Regions from separate parts of the Kribbella sp. NPDC048915 genome, predicted to be linked through region 2. Evidence: predicted binding sites of a transcription regulator. Region 2 holds the regulator's gene; the other holds the start of a gene.

Region 1 (5,220 bases), on a different contig from region 2:
CGCCGGCCAGCGCGGCAAGATCCCTGAGCTCGACCCGGTCGTGGGTGTCAGGCACTCGGACCTCTGTCACCCCTCGCCCCCTCGTGTTCGGACCGGTCAGCCTGAAAGATGGTACGGCGCTCAACTCTCCTTGCCTAGTGGCAATTAGTGGTCAAGCCCGGAATTTTGTCACAATCTGTCACTACCCGTGGGTTCACCAGATCGCCGCCCCGCCACCGCCAGGGCCAAAGGTCCCGTCCCGGCCGGTCCGAGAGCTCAACTGCCCGCGCCACGCCGTTCGGTGTCGCCCGGCGCGGCGAACCGGATCAGCTCGGCGGCCCGGTCCCGGCCCCAGTCGATCGGCGTCCGGCCGACTTCGGACCAGCCGGCCCGCCGGTACAGCTCGACCGCCGCACCGCCGTTGTCGGCGACCTCGAGCGCGAGCGGCAGCCCGAGTTCCGCGGCCGCGCGTACGCAATGGTCGAGCAGCCGCCTGCCGATCCCCTGCCGGGTCGCTCCCGGGTCGACGAACAACCGCTCGACCTCGACTCCCTCTGCCGTGGCAGTCAGGACCACGTGCCCGACGACCTGGCCGTCGCTCACAGCGACCCAGCAGCCCAGCCGGCCAGGCGGTGTCAGCCAGCCGCATGGATCCGCCGGCCAGTTGATCGGGTACCCCGCCCGCTCGTGCACCGCGCGCAGCACCCCGACGCAGCTGTCGAGGTCGCCGTCGTCCCGCTCCCGGATCCGCATCCGCATCCGCATCCGGCCATCACATCAGATCCGATCGGCACCCCGAGCAACAGCACCGCCCGGCAGCTGGGCTGCCGGGCGGTGCTGTCGATGCTGGTGATGCTGGTGATGCTGTGTGCTGTTGCTGTACTGCTGTACTGCTGTACTGCGGTACTGCGGTACTGCCGGACTACCGAACCACCTGAGGTCAGTGGCCGTGACCGTGGCCGTGACCGGCCGCGGCGGGCTCCTCTTCCTCGGGCTTGTCGACGACCAGGGTCTCGGTCGTCAGCAGCAGCGCGGCGATCGAGCCGGCGTTGGCGAGCGCGGACCGGGTCACCTTGACCGGGTCCAGGACGCCCTGCGCGAGCAGGTCGCCGTACTCACCGGTGGCCGCGTTGAAGCCGCTGCCGGTCTCCATCTCGGCAACCTTCGAGGTCACGACGTACCCCTCGTAGCCGCCGTTCTCGGCGATCCAGCGCAGCGGCTCGACGACCGCCTTGCGGACGATCCGGACACCGGTCGCCTCGTCGCCGGCGAGCTCGAGCTCCTTGTCCAGCACGGTGGAGGCGTGCACCAGCGCGGAACCGCCGCCGGCCACGATGCCCTCCTCGATCGCGGCGCGCGTCGCGGAGACGGCGTCCTCGATCCGGTGCTTCTTCTCCTTCAGCTCGACCTCGGTGGCCGCGCCGACCTTGATCACGCAGACGCCGCCGGCCAGCTTGGCCAGCCGCTCCTGCAGCTTCTCGCGGTCCCAGTCGGAGTCGGTGCGCTCGATCTCGGCCTTGATCTGGGCGACCCGCGCCTCGATGTCCTCGGCCTTGCCGGCGCCCTCGACGACGGTCGTGTTGTCCTTGGTGACGACGATCCGGCGAGCCGAACCGAGCACCTCGAGACCGACCTGGTCGAGCTTCAGCCCGACCTCGGGGGCGACGACCTGCGCGCCGGTCAGCGCGGCCAGGTCCTCCAGCATCGCCTTGCGGCGGTCACCGAAGCCCGGCGCCTTGACCGACACCGAGGTGAAGTTGCCGCGGATCTTGTTCACCACCAGGGTGGACAGCGCCTCGGCCTCGACGTCCTCGGCGATGATCAGCAGGCTCTTGCCGGACTGCACGACCTTCTCCAGCAGCGGCAGCAGGTCCGCGATCGCGGAGATCTTGCCCTGGTGGATCAGGATGTACGGGTCCTCCAGCACCGCTTCGCCGGCCTCGGCGTCGGTGATGAAGTACGGCGAGATGTAGCCCTTGTCGAACTGCATGCCCTCGGTGAACTCGAGCTCGGTCCCGAAGGTGTTCGACTCCTCGACGGTGATCACACCGTCCTTGCCGACCTTGTCGAAGGCGTCCGCGATCAGCGCGCCGATCTCGGCGTCGCGCGCGGAGATGGTCGCGACGTGGGCCATGTCGCCCTTGTCGTCGACCGGCTTCGCGGTCTCCACCAGCTTGGCCGACACGGCCTCGACGGCCGCCTCGATACCGCGCTTGAGGCCCATCGGGTTGGCGCCGGCGGCGACCGCCCGCAGGCCCTCGTGCACCAGCGCCTGCGCCAGCACCGTCGCGGTGGTGGTGCCGTCACCGGCGATGTCGTTGGTCTTGGTGGCGACCTCCTTGGTCAGCTGCGCACCAAGGTTCTCGAACGGGTCGTCCAACTCGACCTCACGCGCGACGGTGACACCGTCGTTGGTGATGGTCGGGGCGCCCCACTTCTTGTCCAGGACGACGTAGCGGCCCTTCGGCCCCAGCGTCACCTTCACCGTGTTCGCGAGCTTGTCGACGCCGCGCTCCAGCGCGCGCCGCGCGTCCTCGTCGAACTCGAGGATCTTCGGCATGAAAAATCCAGTCCCTCTCTGATTTCACTGCTGTGACAGCAGGTTCCGGGCTCGCTGTGTCCGCGCAGTGTCTGCGCAGTGTCCACACTGTGTCCGCACTGTGCCGGCGATCCGGTCGTGGCCGTCCGGGCCGGTACCGACTCCGCCCCGGCGCCGGCGTCCGGCACCAGGGCGGTGTCAGTCAGGAACAGCGAGCGATCGTCACTTGCTGACGACTGCGAGGATGTCGCGGGCGCCCAGGATCAGGTAGTCCTGGCCGTCGTACTTGACCTCGGTGCCGCCGTACTTGGAGTAGATGACCTTGTCGCCGACGGCGACGTCGAGCGGGACCCGGTTGCCGTTGTCGTCGATCCGGCCCGGGCCGACGGCGAGAATCTCGCCCTCCTGCGGCTTCTCCTTGGCGGTGTCCGGGATCACCAGACCGGACTTCGTGGTCTGCTCGGCTTCGAGCGGCGCGACGAGGACGCGGTCCTCGAGCGGCTTGATCGTGACCGACACTTGCTGACCTCCACGGTCGATTTCGCTTGTCTGTGACATGTGGTCGCGCTCCCCTGCCGTCGCGGGAGTCAGAGGCCGGACCGCTGGCACCCTCAGGCAGAGAGTGCCAACACCGAATCTAGGCCGCGATTAGCACTCGGTCAACTCGAGTGCCAGACGAATTCCCGCGCACCGCTCGCGCAGCGGCCACCTCTAGGCTTGCCGGGTGACAGTCACGGCGTTGCTCGACGGACCGGGCGCCGAGGTCCTCGCGGCCGCCTGCGCCGGCTACCGCCCCCACCAGGAGCTCCAGCTCGTCCAGAAGCTCCGGCGCCAGTACGACGCCACGCTCGTCACGACTGCGGTCACCCAGGCCGCGCTGCGCCACCGGGCCGTCGCCAAGTTCGGCGCGGACGCGGAGCGGATGTACTTCACCCCCGACGGCCTCGAGCAGGCCACCCGGACCACGGTGAGCACGCACCGCGCCGCACGCATCGCAGCGACCCGGATCCGGACCGTCGTGGACCTCGGATGCGGCATCGGCGGCGACCTGATCACGATGGCGCGTGCGGGGCTGCAGGTGACCGGCATCGAGCGGGATCCCGAGACCGCTGCCGTCGCCCGCGCGAACCTGGCAGCGTTCGAGTTGCCGGGCGAGGTGCTCGTCGGCGATGCGGAGGCCACCGACCTCACGCCGTACGACCTGGTCTTCGCCGACCCGGCCCGGCGGGCGGACGGACGGCGCGTCTTCGACCACAACGCCTACTCGCCGCCCTGGTCGTTCGTCACCTCGCTCCTCGAGCGGACGGCGTGCGTCAAGGTGGCGCCCGGCATCCCGCACGCTGCGATCCCCGACGGCGTCGAGGCGGAGTGGATCAGCGACTCCGGCGAGGTCAAGGAGGCCGCGCTGTGGTCGGGCGAGCTGTACGGCGGTACGCCGCGCCGCGCCACCCTGCTGCCGAGTGGGGCCACCGTGTCGGACGCACCGGACGCCGACGTGCGCCCGATCGGGCAGTACATCTACGAGCCGGACGGCGCCGTCGTCCGAGCCGGATTGGTCACTGCGGTCGCTGCCGCGGTCAACGGGTGGCTGCTGGATTCACGCATCGCTTATCTCAGCGCAGCGAAGTACGTCCCGACTCCGCTGGCATCGGCGTACGAGGTGCTGGAAGAGCTGCCGTACAAGGAGAAAGCGCTCCGCGCCTGGGTGCGCGCGCACGGCCTCGGCACCCTCGAGATCAAGAAGCGCGGCGTCGACCTCGACCCGGCCCAGCTGCGCAAGAAGCTCGCCCCGAAGGGGTCCGGATCGGCAACGCTGATCATCACGCGCATCGATCGCGACGCAGTCGCCTACGCGTGCCGCCGCGTCACCCCCGGCAGCGCCCCCGAGAGACCGGTATAACTGTCCTCTCGCCCAGGAGGTGGCCATGCCGGACGTCGGTCGATCCGCCGTTGTCTTCCTCGCCCTCACGCTCGGTCTGGCCGGCTGCGGATCAGCGGCCGATTCCGCCGCGCCGGACCCAAGCTCACCGGCCCCCAGCTCACCGGCACCGAGCTCATCGGCACCGAGCTCATCGGCGACGCCCGAGGGCGTGCTGGCCGGATGCCCGGCCCCCGACGCGCAACCGTTCGCCGCACCGGTCGCGGGCAGCACCGCGGTCAACGGCGTACTGCTGGGTGACGCCGCGCGCGCCGTCGTCGTGTCCTACGAGTGGGGCGGATCTGCGTGCGACTGGGCCGAGGTCGCGACCGAGCTGGTCGCCCGCGGCTACCGCGTCGCCCTGTGGGAGTACGGCACGCTCACCGGATTGAACCGCATCAAGGAACTGCAGGCCGTCGTGGACCAGGTCCGGTCCGCCGGCGCCACCAAGGTCGCGCTGGTCGGCGGTTCGGTCGGCGGCTGCGTCTCGATGATCGGCGGCTCGACGATCACGCCCGCGGTCTCAGGTGTCGCGGTGCTGAGCTGCGCATCCTGGTACGACGTTGAACACCGCCTGCCGACCACTCCGCTGGCCGCGAAGCTCCGGGTGCCGGCGCTGTACCTGGCCGGCGAGAGCGACAGCGTGCCGGTCGCCGAGGTGCGTAAGGACTTCGCCGCGGTCCCCGCGAAGGACAAGAAACTGGTCGTTGTCCCCGGCTCGGCCGCCCACGGCATCGAGCTCCTCGAAGGCACCGACGCCGCCACCACGAAACAGACCCTGTTC
Region 2 (5,220 bases):
TCCGCGTTCCACGGCACGATCACGTCGGTGCCGACCTCGGTCAACATCTCGACCGCCAGTTCGGCGCGCTCCCCCTTCGGTACCGCCTGGACGGCGATCAACCGCGGCGTCGGCGCACCGTCCGCCCCGCGCTCGTCGACGGCGACCGTCACACCGGACTTGCTCGCGGCAACCACCGGTCCCTCGACCCACGCGCCACGCCCGTCCGTCAGGCGTACCCGCTCGCCCGGCCCAATTCGCCGTACAACCGCCGCATGCCGCCCCTCGGCACCGTCCAGCACCAACTCGCCCTCACCGAGCTCGGCCCGGAAGAACACCGCCACACCCACCTGCCACACCTCCACCTACCGCTACCCCGCTCATCACCCACCAACCGACCATCGACCACCCGGCCATTCGATCGCTCGGCCGCAGAGCACCTACCGACCCACCACCACCCAGCCGCCCCAACACTCTCACGCCCACTCTCGACGCCCACCGAAGCATGCCCTCAGAGCGAGGTTCCCCCTGAACTGGAGGGTTGCCCGCTGAACTGGAGGGTTGCCCACTGAACTGGAGGGTTGCCCACTGAACTCGAGGGTTGCCCACTGAACTCGAGGGTTGCCCACTGAACTCGAGGGTTGCCCACTGAACTCGAGGGTTGCCCACTGAACTCGAGGGTTGCCCCCTGGAAATTTCAATGGGCAACCCTCCACTTGAAGGGGCATCGGCTCTCGTGACTGGCTGTGTGGGCGGTTGAGCGTGCCTGAGCGGCGCCGGCTGCTCCAACAGCACGGGATATCCGTTCCCGTTGGGGGTTCTTCGTGCGTACACCAGCAGAGAACCCCCAACAGGAACGGATATCCCGTGCTGTTGGGGTGGAGTGAGCAGGAGCGTCGGCCGGCGGACAGGCGGGGCGCGCGAGGCCGGGCGGCACGAGCGGGGGCCGGCCTCGGCCGGGGCACGGTGGTGCAACCGCCGGTCAGGCCACGGTGGTGCGACCGGCGGCGGTAGGGCGAGCGGGTGCAGCCGGCGGTGGGGCGGGTCAGTGGGCGCCGAAGGCGTCTCTCAGGCGGCCGAAGACGCCTTTGTGGGCGGCTTGGACTTGGCCTTCGGGGCGTTCTTCGTCGCGGAGGGCGGCCAACTGTTTGAGGAGGTCGACCTGGGACTCGTCGAGTTTGGTCGGCGTCTCGACGATGACCTGGACGATCAGGTCGCCGCGGCCGGCGTGGCGGAGGCGGGGGACGCCGCGGGCGGCGAGGGTGATCGCGGTGCCGGACTGGGTGCCGGGGCGGATCTCCAGCGGGACCGGCTCGCCCTCGAGGGTCGGCAGGTCGATCGTGGTGCCGAGCGCGGCGGCGGTCATCGGCAGTGTGACCGTGCAGTGCAGGTCGTCGCCGTTGCGGGTGAAGATCTCGTGCGGTTCGACCTCGATCTCGACGTACAGGTCGCCGGCCGGGCCGCCGCCGGGGCCGACCTCGCCCTGGCCGGAAAGCTGGACGCGGGTGCCGGTGTCGACGCCGCCGGGGATCTTCACGGTGACGGTACGGCGGGAGCGCACGCGGCCGTCGCCGGAGCACTCGACGCACGGGTTCGGGATGGTGGTGCCGTAGCCGCGGCAGTTCGGGCAGGGGCGCATCGTGCGCACCTCGCCGAGGAACGACCGCTGGGTGTGGGTGACCTCGCCGCGGCCGTGGCAGATCTCGCAGGTGACCGGCTCGGAGCCGGCTGCCGCGCCGGTGCCGCTACAGGTCGGGCACAGTACGGCGGTGTCGACCTTGAGCTCACGCGTCGTCCCGAAGGCCGCCTCGGCCAGGTCGATGCGCAGCGGGATCAGCGCGTCCTGACCGCGCCGGGTGCGCGGCCGCGGCCCGCGGGTCGCGCCGCCGGTCTGGCCGAAGAAGGCGTCCATGATGTCGGTGAACGTGAACGCCTGACCGAAGCCGGCGCCGCCCGGGCCGGCCCCCGCGGTGGCGAACGGGTCGCCGCCGAGGTCGTGCATCTGCCGCTTCTGCGGGTCGCTGAGAACCTGGAACGCGCGCCCGATCTCCTGGAACTTCTGGTGGGCGTCCTCGGAGTCGTTCACGTCCGGGTGGTACTGGCGTGCCAGTTTGCGGTACGCCTTCTTGATCTCGTCCGGCGACGCGTCACGGCTGACGCCCAGGACGGCGTAGTAATCGGTGCTCATACTCCAGACCAGGGGTTGTCTTCGTTAGGATTCAGCCAGAATTTGGCTGACGTAGCGGGCGACGGCGCGGACGGCGCCCATCGTGCTGGGGTAGTCCATGTGGGTCGGGCCGACGATGCCCAGGGTGGCCAGCGCCTCGGACTTCGACCCGTAGCCGGTGGCGACCACGGAGGTGGTGGCCAGTTCCTCGAACGGGTTCTCGTGGCCGATCCGCACCGTCAGCGTCTGCGGGTTGGTCGCCTCCCCCAGCAGTTTCAGCAGGACGACATGCTCCTCCAGCGCCTCCAGCACCGGCTTCACGTTCCGCTCGAAGTCGTCGCCGTACCGGGTCAGGTTGGCGGCGCCGCCGACCGCGATGCGCTGCTCGCCGACCTCGTCGGTGAACGCCTCCAGCAGCGTGGTGACGATCGCCGAGACCAGCGAGCGGTCGTGCGGCGCGAACAGCTCCGGGACGCCGGCCAGCGACGCGGTCGCCTCGGTCAGCCGCTGCCCGGACACCGCCGTGTTCAGCCGCGAGCGCAGGTCGGCGATGACCTGCTCGTCGATCTCGTTCGGGTGCTCGACGAGCCGTTGCTCGACCCGGCCGTTGCTGGTGATCAGAACCAGCAGCAGGCGGCGCGGGCTCATCGTGACGACCTCGATGTGCCGCACGCTCGACCGGTTCAGCGACGGGTACTGCACGATGGCCACCTGGCGGGTGATCTGGGCCAGCAGCCGGACGGTACGGCGGACGACGTCCTCCAGGTCGACCGCCCCGGCCAGGAACGACGTGATCGCCTTCTTCTCGGCGACCGACAGCGTCTTGACCGTGCTCAGCTTGTCCACGAACAGCCGGTACCCGGCGTCGGTGGGAATACGGCCCGCGCTGGTGTGCGGCTGGGTGATGTACCCCTCCTCCTCCAGCGCGGCCATGTCGTTACGCACCGTAGCCGGTGACACGCCGAGATTGTGCCGGTCGACCAGCGTCTTCGAGCCGACCGGCTCATGGGTGGCGACGTAGTCCTCGACGATGGCGCGGAGAACGTCGAGCTTGCGTTCGTCGAGCACGCGCATCACCCTCTCAGCCTCGTGGCCGGCCTTGGCACTCAGTCCTTCAGAGTGCCAGTCTAGGCGCTCTCGGGCGACGCTCCCAACGGAACCGGCGCCGGACGCGCCACGGTGCTCGTCACATCCACCGGCTGGTCCTGTACCGCGGCCTCCAGCAGCGACTCGAGTACGTCGAGCACGTGGAAGGCCAGTGCCCCGTCGGCCCGGTGCGGTTCACCGCGCCGGATCGCGCGGGCCATGTCCGCGACACCTACGCCGCGGCCCGCTCCAGCGTACCCGCCGGCCACCGGGACCTCGGTCCACTCACGCTGCGCAGACGTCGCGATCTCGACCGTGCCGTCGAAGTTGTTCGGGTCCGGGACCGACAGGCTGCCCTCGGTGCCGTGGACCTCGATCCGCGGCAGCCGCGCCGCCCACACGTCGAACGACATCAGTACGGTCGTGAGCGCACCGGACTCGTGCTCCAGGACGCCGGTGACGTGCGTCGGTACCTCGACCGGGAACGTCGTACCGGCCCGCGGACCGGTGTGGATCTTGCGCTCCTCCTTGGACCGGCCGGCGCGCGCGGTGACCCGGCGGACCGGACCGAGCAGGGTGACCAGGCTGGTCACGTAGTACGGACCCATGTCGAGGACCGGGCCGCCGCCGGGCTGGTAGTAGAACTCCGGCGCCGGGTGCCACAGCTCGTGCCCTGGCGTGACGAACGACGCGGTCGCGGCGTGCGGTACGCCGATGTCGCCGCGGTCGATCACCGCTCGCGCGGTCTGGGTGCCGGTGCCGAGGACGGTGTCCGGCGCGCAGCCGACGCGGAGGTTGTTCGCGGCGGCGTACTTGAGCAGCGGCTCGGCCTCGGCGCGGTCGACGGCGAGCGGCTTCTCGCCGTACACGTGCTTGCCGGCCTCCATCGCGGCCTGATGCACGGGGGCGTGCGCGGCGGGGATCGTCAGGTTGACCACGATCTCGACGTCGTCGGCGGCGTACAGCTCGTCCGGCGCGACCGCGCGGACGCCCGGGTTCTTCTCGGCGACCGCCTGAGCGCGGCTCACATCGAGATCGGCGACCGCGACCACCTCGACCCCCGGGAGCTTGCCGAGGTGCTCGAGGTACGTCCCGGAGATGACGCCCGTACCGACGATGCCAACGCGTGTCATTTGCTCGCCCACAGCAGCCCCCGCTCGATGATCGTGCGTACCTCGGGAGTCTCCAGGTCGTCCAGCTTGTGGCCGACCGTGCAGACGAAGACCTTGCCTTCGCCCCAGGTGCGGGTCCAGATGGCCGGCATCACCGCGCCCTCGATCCACGGGTAATCCGGGTGCGACTCGAACTGCGTCGTCGCCAGCACCGTGTTGGTCGGGTCGTAGTGCACGTAGTACTGCTCGGTGTGCACGTCGAAGTGGGAGATGCCCTGCACGATCGGGTGATCGGCCTGCTCGGGCAGGATGTTCACCCGGTAGTCGGTGAACCCGTGCGGGTGCGAGATGAACTGCCCGCCGGTGATGAAGCTGTAGTCGGCGTTGTCGCGGAACGAGTCCGCGATCCCGCCGTGCCAGCCGGCGAACCCGGTACCGCGCCGGATCGCGGCCTCGAGGCCCTTGAAGTGGTCCGTCTCGATGGTGCTCATCGTGACGCACTGCAGCACCAGATCGACGCCGTCCAGGTCCAGATAGGCGGCGGTCGAGTCGGAGACGGTGACGTCGTACCCGTTCTCCTTGAGGAACGGGATGAACAGGTCGGTCGCCTCGACCGGCGAGTGCCCTTCCCAGCCGCCCCGGACCACCACAGCACGTCGTGTCGTCACACCGGCCACCCTTCGAAAGTTTCGAGATTCCGATCGGAACTGTTGCGACTCTAGATCCGCAGCCGAGGGGTTGCCAACCGCCCGGGCCTGTCTGACCGAGGGGTGACCATCGAACCTTTAGGGTCGAGAGATGGGCTGGAAGTTCTGGAAGCGGTCGAACCCGATGGATCCGCAGGAAATGCTCGTCCGCGGGCACGCCGAGGCGAAC

Evidence for each region. Region 2 encodes HrcA, which represses chaperone genes, less so after heat shock. Its sites were predicted from a motif close to TTGGCACTCGNNNNNNNCGAGTGCCAA; they were not measured.
Region 1: a site for HrcA is predicted at 3,167-3,193, ahead of groES (co-chaperone GroES). Genes of this name have one in related genera too.

The regions. Positions count from the first base shown of each region.
Region 1 covers NZ_JBEZFT010000097.1:17,755-22,974, reverse strand. The annotation lists gene shbA (RNA polymerase sigma factor ShbA) at 1-55, opposite strand, end outside; gene AB0B82_RS31475 (GNAT family N-acetyltransferase) at 256-744, opposite strand; gene groL (chaperonin GroEL) at 920-2,539, opposite strand; gene groES (co-chaperone GroES) at 2,741-3,037, opposite strand; gene AB0B82_RS31460 (class I SAM-dependent methyltransferase) at 3,243-4,418, shown strand; gene AB0B82_RS31455 (hypothetical protein) at 4,444-5,220, shown strand, end outside.
Region 2 covers NZ_JBEZFT010000057.1:14,048-19,267, reverse strand. The annotation lists gene AB0B82_RS24810 (16S rRNA (uracil(1498)-N(3))-methyltransferase) at 1-329, opposite strand, end outside; gene dnaJ (molecular chaperone DnaJ) at 1,025-2,167, opposite strand; gene hrcA (heat-inducible transcriptional repressor HrcA) at 2,192-3,214, opposite strand; gene AB0B82_RS24795 (Gfo/Idh/MocA family oxidoreductase) at 3,274-4,365, opposite strand; gene AB0B82_RS24790 (ThuA domain-containing protein) at 4,362-5,012, opposite strand; gene AB0B82_RS24785 (EF-Tu/IF-2/RF-3 family GTPase) at 5,143-5,220, shown strand, end outside.